Regions from separate parts of the Streptomyces sp. NPDC051452 genome, predicted to be linked through region 1. Evidence: riboswitches for the same ligand, from Rfam matches in the RefSeq annotation. Region 1 holds a riboswitch; the other holds the start of a gene.
What was found. A riboswitch is a leader RNA that binds a small molecule or an ion and turns the genes downstream of it on or off. The one in region 1 is predicted to bind ZMP and ZTP.
Positions count from the first base shown of each region.

Region 1 (7,215 bases):
GGTCAGGACGCGGTCGATGAGCCCGGCGACCTCGTCCATCTCGGCGGTGCCCAGGCCGCGGGTGGTCAGCGCGGGGGTGCCGATGCGGATGCCGGAGGTGTACCAGGCGCCGTTGGGGTCGGCGGGGATGGCGTTGCGGTTGGTGACGATGCCGGACTCCAGCAGGGCGGACTCGGCCTGGCGGCCGGTGAGCCCATAGGAGGTGGCGACGTCGATCAGGTTGAGGTGGTTGTCGGTGCCGCCGGTGACGAGGGTGGCGCCGCGCCGTGTCAGGCCCTCGGCGAGCGCGCGGGAGTTGTCGACGACGCGCCGGGCGTAGTCCTGGAAGTCGGGCCGGCGGGCCTCGGCGAGGGCGACCGCCTTCGCGGCCATGACGTGCGGGAGCGGGCCGCCGAGGACCATCGGGCAACCGCGGTCGACCTGATCCTTGAGGGAGTCGTCGCACAGGACCATGCCGCCGCGCGGGCCGCGCAGCGACTTGTGGGTGGTCGTGGTGACGATCTGGGCGTGCGGTACCGGGTCGAAGTCGCCGGTGAGGACCTTGCCGGCGACGAGACCCGCGAAGTGGGCCATGTCGACCATCAGGGTCGCCCCGACCTCGTCGGCGATCTCGCGCATGATCCGGAAGTTCACGAGCCGGGGGTAGGCCGAGTAGCCGCCGACGATGATCAGCGGCTTGAACTCGCGGGCCTGGGCGCGCAGGGCCTCGTAGTCGATCAGGCCGGTGACCGGGTCGGTGCCGTAGGAGCGCTGGTCGAACATCTTGCCGGAGATGTTCGGGCGGAAGCCGTGGGTGAGGTGGCCGCCGGCGTCCAGGGACATGCCGAGCAGGCGCTGGTTGCCGAAGGCCTGGCGCAGCTCCGCCCAGTCGGCCTCGGTCAGGTCGTTGACCTGGCGGACACCGGTCTTCTCCAGGAAGGGGGCCTCGACCCGGTCGGCGAGGACGGCCCAGAAGGCGACGAGGTTGGCGTCGATACCGGAGTGCGGCTGGACGTAGGCGTGCCGGGCCCCGAAGAGTTCGCGGGCGTGCTCGGCGGCCAGGGACTCCACGGTGTCGACGTTGCGGCAGCCGGCGTAGAAGCGGCGGCCGACGGTGCCCTCGGCGTACTTGTCGCTGAACCAGTTGCCCATCGCCAGCAGGGTGGCCGGCGAGGCGTAGTTCTCGGAGGCGATCAGCTTGAGCATCTCGCGCTGGTCGGCGACTTCCTGGCCGATGGCGTCCGCGATACGCGGTTCCACCGCGCGGACGACGTCGAGGGCGGCGCGGAAGGCCGTGGACTCGGTGGAGAGGGGCTGCTGCTCTGGCATGGGGACCTCCGGACGGTGGACGGGCAGCGTTCACGTTCGGCCCAGGCGCACGGCACTGTTTTCCCGCTCGGGCCGCTCCCCGATGGTCCGTCCCATCCCAGCGCGCCAGTCACGGCCCGTCGGCCAGCCTACCGGGCACGCCGACCGGGACAGCTGCGGCGTCCACCATCCGAGCGACCGCGGAGCCCTAGAGGATCACGTGGGGCAGGAAGCGGGCGTACGCGTCGGTGATCAGGCCGGCCGACTCGCGGATGCCGAGGCCCGCCGGCTCGTCGCGGACGACCCAGGCGCCGAGGACGACGTGGTTGCCGTCGAAGGCGGGCAGCGGGGCGAGCCGCTGGTAGCAGCAGGCCTCGTCGCGCAGGACCGGCGGCCGTCCGGGCGGGTGCACGGTGACGCCCTCGCCCTCGCGGCCGAGCAGGGGCTTGGCGACATAGCCGGACGATCCGGCCAGTTCGCGGGGGCCGTCGAGGTAGGCGGGCAGGAGGTTGGGGTGGCCGGGGTACAGCTCCCACAGGACCGCCAGCAGCGCCTTGTTGCTGAGCAGCATCTTCCAGGCGGGTTCGATCCACAGGGTGCTGCCGGTGCCGCCGCCGTTGTCGAGGGTGTCCAGGACGTGCCCGGCGAAGGCGTCGGTGGTGAGCCACTCCCAGGGGTAGAGCTTGAACAGGGCGCGGATGAAACGCAGTTGGTTGTCGACGAAGCGGCCGGAGAGGCTGTCCCAGCCGATCTCCTCCATGGAGAGCCAGTCGGTGTCGAGGCCGGCCTGCTCGGCGGTCTCCTTCAGATAGGCGACCGTCATCAGGTCCTCGCCGAGTTCGTCGGCCGAGGAGTGCGCGAAGTGCAGGGGACTTCCCGGGGGCAGCAGGGCGGCCTGTGCGCGCCAGGCGTCGACCAGGCGCTCGTGCAGGGAGTTCCACTGGTCGGCGCCGGGGAAGCGGTCCTCCATCCAGAACCACTGCGGCGAGGCGGCCTCGACCAGCGAGGTCGGGGTGTCGGCGTTGTACTCCAGCAGCTTGGCCGGGCCGGTGCCGTCGTAGCGCAGGTCGAAGCGCCCGTAGACGGACGGGAGTTCGGCGCGGCGCCGCCAGGCCTCGGTGACCGCCTCGGCCACCCGCGGGTCGGTGATGCCGAGGTCGCCGAGGCGGTCCTTCGCCACGAGGTGCTCGGCGGCCGCGAGGCACATGCGGTGCAGTTCCGCGACGGTCTCCTCCAGCGCCTCGACCTCGTCGAGGGAGAAGACGTAGTAGGCGCTCTCGTCCCAGTAGGGGCGCAGGGAGCCGTCGGGCTGGCGGGTGAGCGGATAGACGAGTCCCTGCTCCTCGACGACGCGCTGCCAGTCGGGGCGGGGTGTGATCGTACGGCGTTCCATGCGAGGTCCTCCGGTCAGCCGCCGGAGCCTCCCTTACCGCCGCCGAAGCCGCCGCGGTGGACACCGCCGCCGCCCGAGCCGCCGGAGCCCTTGTGGGGCTTGGAGAAGGAACCGCTGTCGACCCGGCCGCCCTTCCTGCTGCCGCCGTAGTACCAGACGCCGTGCGTCGAGGACGTGGTGGACTTGCAGTACTTGTCGGAGACGACCTTGTAGCCCTTGCCGTAGGTGTAGCTGTCGCGGTCCACGCAGCGCTTGTCCGGGTCGGAGGAGCAGGCGGTCAGGGCGGCGGCCAGCAGGCCCATGCCGCCGAGGACGACCGTGCCGGAGCGCAGCCGCCTGGCCGCCGGTGACTGTCCTGTGGTCATGTCTGGTGTCTCCCCCCGTGGCCGCACCGGCCGGAACCGTTCGCTGTCGGGCCAGCCTAGAGATCGCGGGGTCCGCCCGTACAGGCGGCCCCCGCGATCCGCCCTTCGCCTAGAGTCACTTCGTGTTGTTCGGAATGATGTGCGCCTTGGGCGCGGCGGTCTGCTTCGGCACCGCGACGGTGTTGCAGGCGGTGGCCACCCGCGAGGTGGGCACGGACGGGGGCGGTGGGGACGCGGCGCTGTTGCTGCGCGCGCTGCGGCAGTGGCGGTACATCGCCGGGCTGGCGCTGGACGGGCTGGGCTTCCTGCTGCAGATCGCGGCGTTGCGGTCGGTGCCGATCTACGCGGTGGGCGCGGCGCTGGCGGCCAGCCTCGCGGTGACGGCCGTGGTGGCGGCGCGGCTGCTGCGGGTGCGGCTGAGCGGGCTGGAGTGGGGCGCCGTCGGCGTGGTCTGCGCGGGTCTGGCGATGCTCGCACTGGCCTCGGGCACGGAAGGGGACCGGGAGGCGCCGGACTGGCTCGGGTACACGATGGTGGCCGTGGCCGTGGGCGTGCTGCTGCTCGGCGGGGTCGGCGGGCGCCTGTCCGGCCGGACCCGGGCGTTGCTCCTGGGGCTCGGCGCCGGGTTCGGGTTCGGGGTGGTGGAGGTGTCGGTACGGCTCATCGACTCGCTGCGGCCGGCCGATCTGCTGGCCAACCCGGCGACGTACGCGCTGCTGCTGGGCGGTGGTGCCGCGTTCCTGCTGCTGACCTCGGCCCTGCAACGCGGCTCCGTGACGACGGCGACGGCCGGGATAGTGATCGGGGAGACGATCGGGCCGGCCGCGGTGGGCGTGGTGTGGCTCGGCGACCGGACCCGGGAGGGCCTGGCCTGGCTCGCGGTCCTGGGCTTCCTGGTGGCGGTGGCGGGCGCCCTGCTGCTGGCCCGCTTCGGTGAGGCGCCGGCGGAGGGGGGCGCGGGCTCGGCGGTGCAGGGGTGAGTGGTGAGCGCGGCCGGGCCGGGGAGGCCGGCATCGGTGCCGGTGGTCAGGGGAGCACTCGGCACAGGGCCTCCAGGGTGGCCGCCCACGCGCTGTCCGGTGGTGTCGCGTAGCCCACGACCAGCGCGTCCACCGCTTCGGTGATCGCCTCCGGATGGCGGTGGAAGGCCAGTCCGTGCAACGCCAGTCCCTGCCAGGCCGCGGCCTGTACCACCGGCTGTTCCATGCCCGCCGGCAGCCGCAGCACCGCGTGCAGCCCCGCGGCGATCCCGGTGACCCGTACCCCGGGCGCGCGGTCGGCCACGGCCGCGGTGAGGGCGTCGCGGCGGCGCCGGTAGCGCAGTCGCGAGGAGCGCACATGCCGGTCGTAGGCGCCGCAGGTGAGGAACTCGGCGAGGGTGAGCTGTTCCAGCACGCTGACGGTCTCCATGCCGCCCTTGGCCGCGAGGGCCTCCTCGGCGAGGGCCGGCGGCAGCACCATCCAGCCCAGCCGCAGTCCGGGGGCGAGGGCCTTGCTGGCGGTGCCGAGGTAGACGACGCGGTCGGGGTCGAGGCCCTGGAGCGCTCCGACGGGCTGGCGGTCGTAGCGGAACTCGCCGTCGTAGTCGTCCTCCAGGACCAGTCCGCCGGTGCGCCGGGCCCAGTCGACGACGGCCGCCCGCCGGTCGGGGTGCAGGGCCGTGCCCATCGGGAACTGGTGGGCCGGGGTCAGCAGGACGGCGCCTTCCGTGGTCAACGCGCCCGGATCGGTGCCCAGTTCGTCGTAGGGCAGGGCGCGCGTGGCGAGGCCCGACTCCCGCAGCCGGGCCCAGTACGCGTCGAGCCCGTACGCCTCGACCGCCACCGTCCGCGCTCCCCGGGCCGCGAGTACGGGTCCGAGGACGCGCAGGGCGTGTGCGAAACCGGAGGTGATCAGGACGGTGTCCGGGTCGGCGCGGACGCCTCGGGCGCGGGCGAGGTAGCCGGCGAGGGCGGCCCGCAGTGCGGGAAGGCCGCGCGGGTCCCCGTATCCGAGGCTGTCGTGGGGGGCGGCGGCCAGGGCTCGGCGGGCGGCCTTGAGCCATGCGGCGCGCGGGAAGGAGGCGAGGTCGGGGCTGCCCGGGACGAGGCTGTGGGCCGGGCGCGGCGGTTCCCGGCGGTGGGGTGCCGCGCCGGTGCCGGCGGGCGGGACGACGGCCCGGTCGGTCACCCGGGTGCCGGAGCCCTGCCGGGCGGTGAGCCAGCCCTCGGCGACCAGGTCGCCGTAGGCCTCGGCCACGGTGTTGCGGGCGATGCCGAGGTCGGCGGCGAGCGAGCGGGAGGACGGCAACCGGGTGCCCGGGGCCAGGCGTCCGGTGCGCACGGCGTCGCGCAGCGCGTCGGTCAGGCCCCGGCGCAGTCCGCCCGGGCCGGCCGGTTCGAGATGCAGGTCGACCCCGAAAGTGGCCCACTTTTCCGCCATGGAAATGGACCATACTCCCGGGCCGCACGAAACCTAGGGTCGATTCCATGAGCACTGCACAGGAAACCCCCCGATACGCGACCGAGCAGGCCCCGCGGCTGGCCTGGGCCCAGCAGGCGCCCGAGGTCTACAAGGCGATGGTCCGCCTGGACGCCGCCGCCGGCCAGGGTCTGGACCCGACGCTCCGCGAGCTGGTCAAGATCCGTGTCTCGCAGATCAACCACTGCGCCTTCTGCCTCGACATGCACACCAAGGACGCGCTCGCCGCCGGTGAGAGCGTGGAACGGATCGTGCAGCTCGCCGCGTGGGAGGAGTCCCGGCACTTCTACACGGAACGGGAGCTCGCGGCGCTGGAGCTGACCGAGGCGGTCACCGTCCTGACGGACGGGTTCGTGCCGGACGAGGTGTACGAACGGGCCGCCAAGCACTTCGAGGAGGCCGAACTGGCCCAGCTGATCGCCTCGATCACGGTGATCAACGCCTGGAACCGGTTCGGTGTGACCACCCGGATGACCCCGGGCCACTACCGGCCGGGACAGCACAAGTAGGCCGCCGGCCGCGTACGGCCCGAGCGGGCCGTACGCGGGTGGTGGGCCGGGGGCGCGGGCCGGTCAGGACAGCCATCGCTTCCACACGTCGGGGTGGCTGTCCGCCCACTTCTTCGCCGCGTCCTGCGGGCTCAGCTTCTGATCGGCGATCATCAGCGAGACCTCGTTCTGGTCCTCGGTGGTCCACCGGAACTTCTTCAGGAAGGCGGCCGCCTTCCCGCCGGACCTCGCGAAGTCCGCGTTGAGGAACTTCTTCAGCGGGGTGTGCGGGTAGGCGCAGGCGACCTTCGCCGCGTCCGCGTCGCAGCCCTCCTTGTACGGCGGCAGCTTCACCTCCGTCATGGGGACCTTCTTCGACAGCCACTGGGGCGTGTACCAGTAGGTCAGGAAGGGCTTCTTCTCCTTGGCGAACTGCTTCATCTGGGTGATCTGCGCCGCCTCGGAGCCGGCGAAGACCACCTGGTAGTCCAGCTTCAGATTGGCCACCAGCGCCTTGTCGTTGGTGACGTAGGACGGGGAGCCGTCCATCAGCTGGCCCTTGCCGCCGCTCTCCGCGGTGTGGAACAGCGAGGCGTACTTGTTCAGGTTCCGCCAGTCGGTGATGTCGGGGTGCTGCCTGGCCAGATAGGTCGGCACGAACCAGCCGATGTGGCCGGTCACCCCGAGTTCGCCGGCGTCGGCGATCGTCTTCTTGTCCTCGACGTACCGCTTCTCCTGGTCGGGGTGGCCCCAGTCCTCCATGAGGGCGTCGACCCGGCCCTGGCTGAGCGCGTCCCAGGCCGGCACCTCGTCGACCTGCACGGTGTCGACGCGGTAGCCGAGCTTGTGCTCCAGGATGTACTGCGCGACGGCCACGTTGGACTGCGCGCCCACCCAGGACTGCACGGACAGGGTGACGGTCTTCGAACCCCGCGCGTTGGCGAACGGGCTGGCCTGCTTGGTCATGTCGGCGGCGCCGCAGCCGGTGGTCAGCCCCAGTGCGGCGACCGCGGCGGTGACCAGGGCGGTGGTACGGAATCGCATGTCAGGCTCCCTTCCTCGCGCGGCGGTCCGTCGGCTGGGTCACCCGGTCGAGCATCAGGCCCAGGCAGACGATGGCCGCGCCGGCCACCAGTCCGGTCGCCAGGTCGCCCTGGGCGAGGCCGAACACCACGTTGTAGCCGAGCGCGCCACCGCCGACGAGACCGCCGACGACGACCAC
Region 1 is NZ_JBITEB010000014.1:116,854-124,068, forward strand. Features, by position in the region: gene ACIBA9_RS28075 (glycine hydroxymethyltransferase) at 1-1,308, opposite strand, end outside; ZMP/ZTP riboswitch at 1,341-1,431, opposite strand; gene ACIBA9_RS28080 (glutathionylspermidine synthase family protein) at 1,496-2,680, opposite strand; gene ACIBA9_RS28085 (hypothetical protein) at 2,695-3,045, opposite strand; gene ACIBA9_RS28090 (DMT family transporter) at 3,180-4,025, shown strand; gene ACIBA9_RS28095 (PLP-dependent aminotransferase family protein) at 4,072-5,466, opposite strand; gene ACIBA9_RS28100 (carboxymuconolactone decarboxylase family protein) at 5,514-6,014, shown strand; gene ACIBA9_RS28105 (ABC transporter substrate-binding protein) at 6,078-7,037, opposite strand; gene ACIBA9_RS28110 (ABC transporter permease) at 7,039-7,215, opposite strand, start outside.

Region 2 (7,215 bases), on a different contig from region 1:
GTGCGGTACGCGGTCGCGATGGGCTTCGAGACCGTCGCGATCGCCAGGGGCCAGGAGAAGGCCGACTTCGCCAAGCAACTCGGCGCCCACCACTACGTCGACAGCACCTCGGCGTCCACCTCCGTCGCCGAGGCGCTCCAGTCCCTGGGCGGTGCCGATGTCATCCTCGCCACCGCGGGAAACTCCGAGGCGATCACGGCCACCGTCGACGGCCTGGCGCCCCGCGGGGAACTGGTGGTCATCGGCGCGGACACGGCACCGCTCGGCATCAACCCGGCCCAGCTGCTGCTGGCCGGCCGGGCCGTCCGCGGCCACCCGTCCGGCACCTCGCAGGACGTGGAGGACACCATGGCGTTCAGCGCCCTGCACAACATCCGTCCGATGACCGAGAACGTGCCGTTGGAGGACGCGGGCGAGGCGTACCAGAAGATGCTCGACGGCCGCGCCCGCTTCCGGATGGTGCTCACCCCCTGAGCCCGCCCGCCGCCCGCCCGGGCGGCGGAAACCCCCGCCGTGGCGCCGTCCCCGACCGGCCCCCCGTACGACTGCCGCGGTTCCGCCGCGCGTTCGGCGGCTCGCCGCCACGACCCCCCGGGGCCGTCAGCAAAGTCGGCCCCGAGTACCGACCGGAAGGCCGGTGCCGTGATGTCGTAGGTCGCCTGGACGCTGAGCCACCGGAGCCGTTCCCCCGGGGCCCTGTCCGGGGCCCCTCCGCCGGAGCCGGACCGCTCCGCAGGAGGGGGTAGGCCATGCGGCGCCTCCGCTCCGGTCGGCCTGGTCCGAAAGGAAGGCCCTAGGCTCCGAGCTGCCGGGCGGCGGCGTCGGCCGTCTGGTCCAGCAGTGTGGCGATCGTCATCGGGCCCACGCCGCCGGGCACCGGGGTGATCAGTGAGGCGCGCTCCACGGCCGAGTCGAAGTCGACGTCGCCGACGTTGCCCGGGCTGTAGCCCGCGTCGATCACGACCGCGCCGGGCTTGACGTCCTGTCCGCGGATCAACCGCGGCCGGCCGACCGCGGCGACCAGGATGTCGGCCTCGCGGACCGCCGCCGACAGATCCCGGGTGCGCGAGTGGCAGTACGTCACGGTCGCGTCCCGGGCCAGGAGCAGCATGCCCACCGGCTTGCCGAGGATCGCGCTGCGGCCCACCACCACGGCCCGCTTCCCGGCCGGGTCGACGCCGTACTCGTCGAGCAGCCGCAGGATGCCGCCGGGCGTGCACGAGACGAAGCCCGGCAGACCGAAGCTCATCGTGGCGAACGAGGCGAAGGTGACGCCGTCGACGTCCTTCTCCGGCGCGATCGCCTCGAACGCGGCCCGCTCGTCGACGTGGTCGCCCACCGGGTGCTGGAGCAGAATGCCGTGCACCCCCGGGTCGTCCGACAACTCCCGCAGCGTGCGGACGAGTTCGGCGGTGGTCGTGGTCGCGGGCAGCGCCACGTGACGCGACTTTATGCCCGCCTGGCGGCAGCGGTTCCGCTTCATGCGGACGTAGGTGACGGAAGCGGGGTCCTCGCCGACCAGCACGGTCGCCAGACAGGGCGCGGTGCCGGTACGAGCGGTGAGGTCGGCGGCCTTCTTCGCGGTGTCCTCGACGATACGGCGGGCGAGGGCGGTGCCGTCCATGAGACGGGCCTGGGTCATGCTGCACACTCCTGGGCTGGATCGACTCTCCTCGCCCAGGCGCGCGGCAACCACCACGGACCGCTCCCCGGTGGTTTCTCCACCTCAGCGCCAGTCACGACCCGCGTACAGCGTAACCGAGGGTGTGCCCGGCGGGTCCCGGTGCCGCCCGGGCCGAGCAGGTCCCGGTCGGCCCAGGCGCCGACCGGGACCCTCGCGATCTTCCTCGAACCGGCTGTCCTGCCCGGGAGTTGCTAGGTGTCCCAGGCCTGCACCATCAGCTGCTCGGTGATCTTGCCGTCCCGCAGGACGACCATCGACTCGGCGAGTACGCGGGTGCCGTCCGCGTACTCGCAGGTCTCGCTGAAGGCGGCGCGGTCGCCCTGCATCACGCACTGCTCCAGCTTGTGCGTCATGTCGCGGCTGTAGATGTCGTCCAGCAACTCGGCGATCTTGCCCCGGCCGTGCAGGACGGTGGGGTGGCTGGGCTCGTGGTCGCGGTCGACGATACGGATCTCCGCGTCGTCGGCGTAGAGCGACAGAAGAGTGTTTCCGGTGTTCCCCTCTATGCCCCGGCGCAGTGTCTCCGCGTCGAAGACGGAGCCTGTAGCGGTGCCCATGGTGACCTCCTTCAGGCGCCTGCGGCCCGAGGAGGAACGGGCCGCTCGGCCCACCTTCGAGCGTCCTCCGGCTCCGCGGCCCCGGCAAGCGCAGCCGCCGTACTCCGCCTCACGGGTGAGCGCGCCGCGCCGCCCGTGTCCGGCGGGGGCCCGCCGCCGTTGCTGAAGGCATGATCTCAACACGACGCATCGCCGCCGCCGTCGGTCTGGCCGCGGGTCTCGCCGGTCTCGCCGTACCGTCGGCGCACGCGGCCGCGGGCGGCACCCCGCTCGTCGGGAAGCTCGGCGCGATGGCCACGCTGGACTCGCTCGCCGCCAGTGACCTTCCGGCGCCGGACCGGGACCGGGTGCCCCGGGTCTCCGAACAGCTGAAGTCCCTGGACCACCTCCAGGAGCTGAACCAGCTGAACCAGGTGGAGCAGGTCCTCGCCCCCGCCGCGCCCCTGCTCGGCCTGGCGTCCGCCATCCACTGATCCCGCCCCGGGCACGCGGGCCGTCCCGACCGGGACGGCCCTTCGCGTTCCCGCCACGCCGCACGGCTGCGGCACGCGCGAGCGCGACCGCGGCCGGGGCAACCGCCCTACCGGTGACCCCGGCCGTCGTGGCCGGTCCGGCGTGGGCGGCCCCGCCGCCGTGACATCACCCCCCTCACCCCCCGCCCGTCCGCTCCCGCAGCGCCCGCCAGTCCCGGACCAGGGCGAAGGCCGCGCCCGGTGCCTCGGGCAGGCAGCCGGGAAGCATGCGTGTGAGCGGATCCCCCGGTCCCAGTTCCAGCCAGGTGCGCACACCGTCCCGGTGCAGCCGGCCGGCCGCCTCGGCGAAACGAACCGGCGCGGAGGACACCCAGAACGCCGGCTCGGCGGTCTCGGCGCCCACCGGGCGCGCCGTGAGGTCGGACAGCAGCGGCAGGCGCGGGGCCCGCGGGTGGAGGGTGGCCAGCGTACGGCCGTAGGCGTCGAGGATCCCGGCCGGCCCGGGGGAGTGCGCCGCCGCTCCGGGACGGCCGGCCAGCAGCCGGGCCAGGGTGCCGACCGCGTGGCAGGCGTCCGCCAGCCGGAAGACGCCCGCGGCGTACGCGGCCGCCATCCGCCCGGCCCCCTGGCCGAACACCACGTCCGGCCGGATGCCCCAGCCGTCCAGCAGCCGGTACTGCGCCACCTGGAGCGCGAAGAGCGCCGGGCCGGCGAACGAGGCCCGCTCCAGCAGTGCCGACGTGGGGGTGCCGACCGCCGCGAACAGCACGCGTGACAGCGGTAGTTCCAGATACGGATCGAGGCGGGCGCAGATCTCGTCCACATGGTCGGCGAACACCGGGAAGGCGTTGCAGAGTTCGCCCGCCGATCCGGGCCATGGCGAGACGCCTGCCGAGAACAGGCATGCGGTACGTCCCTTGCGGCCGTCAGAAGGCATGTCTCCATTAGGCCTGCCCCGACGCGAGGCACACACCAGGCGAACTCCCGCACCCCGCAAAAACATTGCCATCATCGAATGGCATTATTCGGTCAAATTCTCACCCGATCGCCGCGCTCGCGCGCGGACGCCCGCCGACGCGGAAAGATCCCCATCACCCTCGTGGTCCGTCCCCGTCACCGATCCCTCGCGCGTAGGGTCGAGCGGGTAGCAATCGATGAAAGGGGCCAGGCCATGGCGCAGGAAGTACGCGGCGTGATCGCACCGGGGAAGGACGAACCCGTACGGGTCGAGACGATCGTGGTGCCCGACCCCGGGCCCGGCGAAGCCGTCGTGCAAGTCCAGGCCTGCGGTGTCTGTCACACCGACCTGCACTACAAGCAGGGCGGGATCTCCGACGACTTCCCCTTCCTCCTCGGTCACGAGGCCGCCGGTGTCGTGGAGTCGGTCGGCGAGGGCGTCACCGACGTGGCACCCGGCGACTTCGTCGTGCTCAACTGGCGTGCCGTGTGCGGGAAGTGCCGGGCCTGTCGGCGCGGCCGCCCCTGGTACTGCTTCGACACCCACAACGCCCGGCAGAAGATGACCCTCGCCGCCACCGGGCAGGAACTCTCCCCGGCGCTCGGCATCGGCGCGTTCGCCGAGAAGACGCTGGTGGCCGCGGGCCAGTGCACCAAGGTCGACCCGGCCGTCTCCCCGGCGGTCGCCGGACTGCTGGGCTGCGGGGTGATGGCCGGTCTCGGGGCCGCGCTCAACACCGGGGGCGTCGGCCGGGGCGACACCGTCGCCGTCATCGGATGCGGCGGTGTCGGTGACGCGGCCGTCGCCGGGGCGAACCTGGCGGGCGCCGTCAGGATCATCGCCGTGGACATCGACGACCGCAAGCTGGACAAGGCCCGCACGCTGGGCGCCACCCACACCGTCAACTCCCGCCAGAGCGACCCGGTCGAGGCGATCCGCGAGCTGACGGGCGGCTTCGGCGCCGACGTCGTCATCGAGGCCGTCGGCCGGCCCGAGACCTACCGGCAGGCCTTCTACGCCCGCGACCTCGCCGGCACGGTCGTCCTGGTAGGGGTGCCCACCCCCGAGATGAAGATCGAACTGCCGCTGCTGGACGTCTTCGGCCGCGGTGGCGCCCTGAAGTCCTCCTGGTACGGCGACTGCCTGCCCAGCCGTGACTTCCCCGTGCTGATCGACCTGCATCTGCAGGGCAGGCTGCCGCTCGACGCGTTCGTCACCGAGACCATCCAGCTCGACCAGGTGGAGCAGGCGTTCGAGCGGATGCACCAGGGCGACGTGCTGCGTTCGGTGGTGGTGCTGTGATGACCACGCGCATCGAACGACTCGTCACCTCCGGCCAGTTCACCCTCGACGGCGGCACCTGGGACGTCGACAACAACGTGTGGATCGTCGGCGACGAACGCGAGGTGATCGTCATCGACGCCGCGCACGACGCCGACGCCATCGCCGAGGCCGTGGCCGGCCGCCGGCTCATCGCCATCGTGTGCACCCACGCCCACAACGACCACATCGACGCCGCCCCCGCCCTCGCCGACCGCACCGGCGCCCTCATCTGGCTGCACCCCGACGACCTGCCCCTGTGGAAGCAGACCCACCCGGACCGCGACCCCGACCGGTACCTCCTCGACGGGCAGGTCATCGAGGCCGCCGGCGCCGACCTGACCGTCCTGCACACCCCGGGACACGCCCCCGGCGCCGTCTGCCTCCACGACCCTGGTCTCGGCACCGTCTTCACCGGCGACACCCTCTTCCAGGGCGGCCCCGGCGCGACCGGGCGGTCCTACTCGCACTTCCCGACGATCATCGACTCCATCCGCGACCGTCTGCTCACCCTCCCGCCGCACACCAAGGTCCTCACCGGCCACGGGGACCCCACCACCATCGGCGCCGAAGCACCCCACCTGGAGGAATGGATCCGGCGGGGCCACTGACACACACGCCCGGGGCGGGTCCGCCGAGGCCGCGCCCGCCAGCCGTACGGGTCCGCCGCCCACTCCGGCCGGCGGACGGCACGGGACACCGGTGGGCCGCCCGGTGTCCCGGTTCCGGGGAAAGGGCGGCCCGCACGGCCGTACCGTCGGGCCATGACCGATCACACCCGCTTCGCGGGACACGGAGTTCTCGTCACCGGCGCCGCCCGCGGCATCGGCGCCGCCGTCGCCGGGCGGCTCGCCGAGGAGGGCGGCCGGGTCCTGGTCACCGACCGGGACCTGCCGGAGGCCGAGCGAACCGCCGCCGCACTGCGCCGCCGCGGCCTGGACGCCGAGGCGTTCGCGTGCGACGTGACCGACCGGGCCGGTGTCGAGGCGGCCGTCGCCCGCGCGGTGACCGCCTTCGGCTCGCTCGACGTGCTGGTCAACAGCGCCGCCCACTGCACCCCGGACACCCCGCTCTTCGAGGACGACCCCGACGAGGCGTGGGCACTCGACCTCGACGTCACCCTCACCGGCGCCTACCGCTGCTGCCGCGCCGCACTCCCGCACCTGGCCGCCTCCGGGCGCGGTGCCGTCGTGAGCATCGGCTCGGTCAACGGCCGGCAGGACTTCGGCAACCACGCCTACAGCGCGGCCAAGGCCGGCCTCGGCTCCCTCACCCGCACCCTCGCCGGACATGCCGCGGCCCGGGGCGTCCGGGTGAACCTCGTGGCACCGGGCACGGTCCGCACCTCGGCGTGGGAGGGGCGCGAGGACGACCTCGGTGCCGTGCGCGAGCTGTATCCCCTCGGCCGGGTCGGCGAGCCCGAGGACATCGCCGCCGCCGTGGCCTTCCTCGCCTCCCGTGACGCCGCCTGGATCACCGGTACCACGCTCGTGGTCGACGGCGGCCTCACCGCGGTGCACACCGGGTTCCGCGAAGCCCTGCGCCACCCCGGCTGACCGCCGGCCCCCGGCGCGGGTGATGAAGTTCACCGTTTCGTCACAGGGTGACCGAAAAGGCAACCATGACGCCCAGGGATGGGTCTAGTAGTCCGGAACCGCGGGAACCGCCCAGGAAAACACCCGGGAGAGGTCCTGGGTAAAAGGGATGAAGGGGACGAGTCCACGATGGGGGACATACGTAGACGAGGTGTAGTGGCGTTGGGCGTCACGGGGTTGGTCGCGCCGCTCGCGCTCGCCCTCACCGCGGCACCGGCCCAGGCCGCGAGCTGCACCACGCAGGCAGGGCCGTACCAGAAGCAGGTGGAGAAGTTCCTGGGCCGGCCCGTCGACGGCAAGCAGTCCGCCGCCGACTGCAAGGCCATCCAGGCCTTCCAGACCAAGCACGGCATCACACCGAACATCGGCTACGCCGGGTCCGTCACCTGGGGTGTGATGGACCTCATGACCAAGCAGAAGGCCGTCGGGAACAAGCCGAACAAGGACGGCAAGTGCCCGGTGAACAAGGGCCGCATCGCCTGCGTCAACCTCACGCTCCAGCTCAGCTGGATCCAGGACGGCGGCAAGCTCGTCTACGGCCCGGTGCCGGTGCGTACCGGCCGCGACGGGTTCGAGACCCGCACCGGCCTGAAGAAGATCTACTGGCGGGACATCGACCACGTCTCGA
Region 2 is NZ_JBITEB010000001.1:526,147-533,361, forward strand. Features, by position in the region: gene ACIBA9_RS02185 (alcohol dehydrogenase) at 1-474, shown strand, start outside; gene ACIBA9_RS02190 (bifunctional 5,10-methylenetetrahydrofolate dehydrogenase/5,10-methenyltetrahydrofolate cyclohydrolase) at 794-1,642, opposite strand; ZMP/ZTP riboswitch at 1,669-1,750, opposite strand; gene ACIBA9_RS02195 (nuclear transport factor 2 family protein) at 1,876-2,241, opposite strand; gene ACIBA9_RS02200 (hypothetical protein) at 2,412-2,714, shown strand; gene ACIBA9_RS02205 (acyltransferase domain-containing protein) at 2,890-3,651, opposite strand; gene ACIBA9_RS02210 (S-(hydroxymethyl)mycothiol dehydrogenase) at 3,886-4,974, shown strand; gene ACIBA9_RS02215 (MBL fold metallo-hydrolase) at 4,974-5,603, shown strand; gene ACIBA9_RS02220 (SDR family NAD(P)-dependent oxidoreductase) at 5,757-6,548, shown strand; gene ACIBA9_RS02225 (L,D-transpeptidase family protein) at 6,717-7,215, shown strand, end outside.
Region 2: another riboswitch for ZMP and ZTP. It lies ahead of ACIBA9_RS02190 (bifunctional 5,10-methylenetetrahydrofolate dehydrogenase/5,10-methenyltetrahydrofolate cyclohydrolase); the one in region 1 lies ahead of ACIBA9_RS28075 (glycine hydroxymethyltransferase).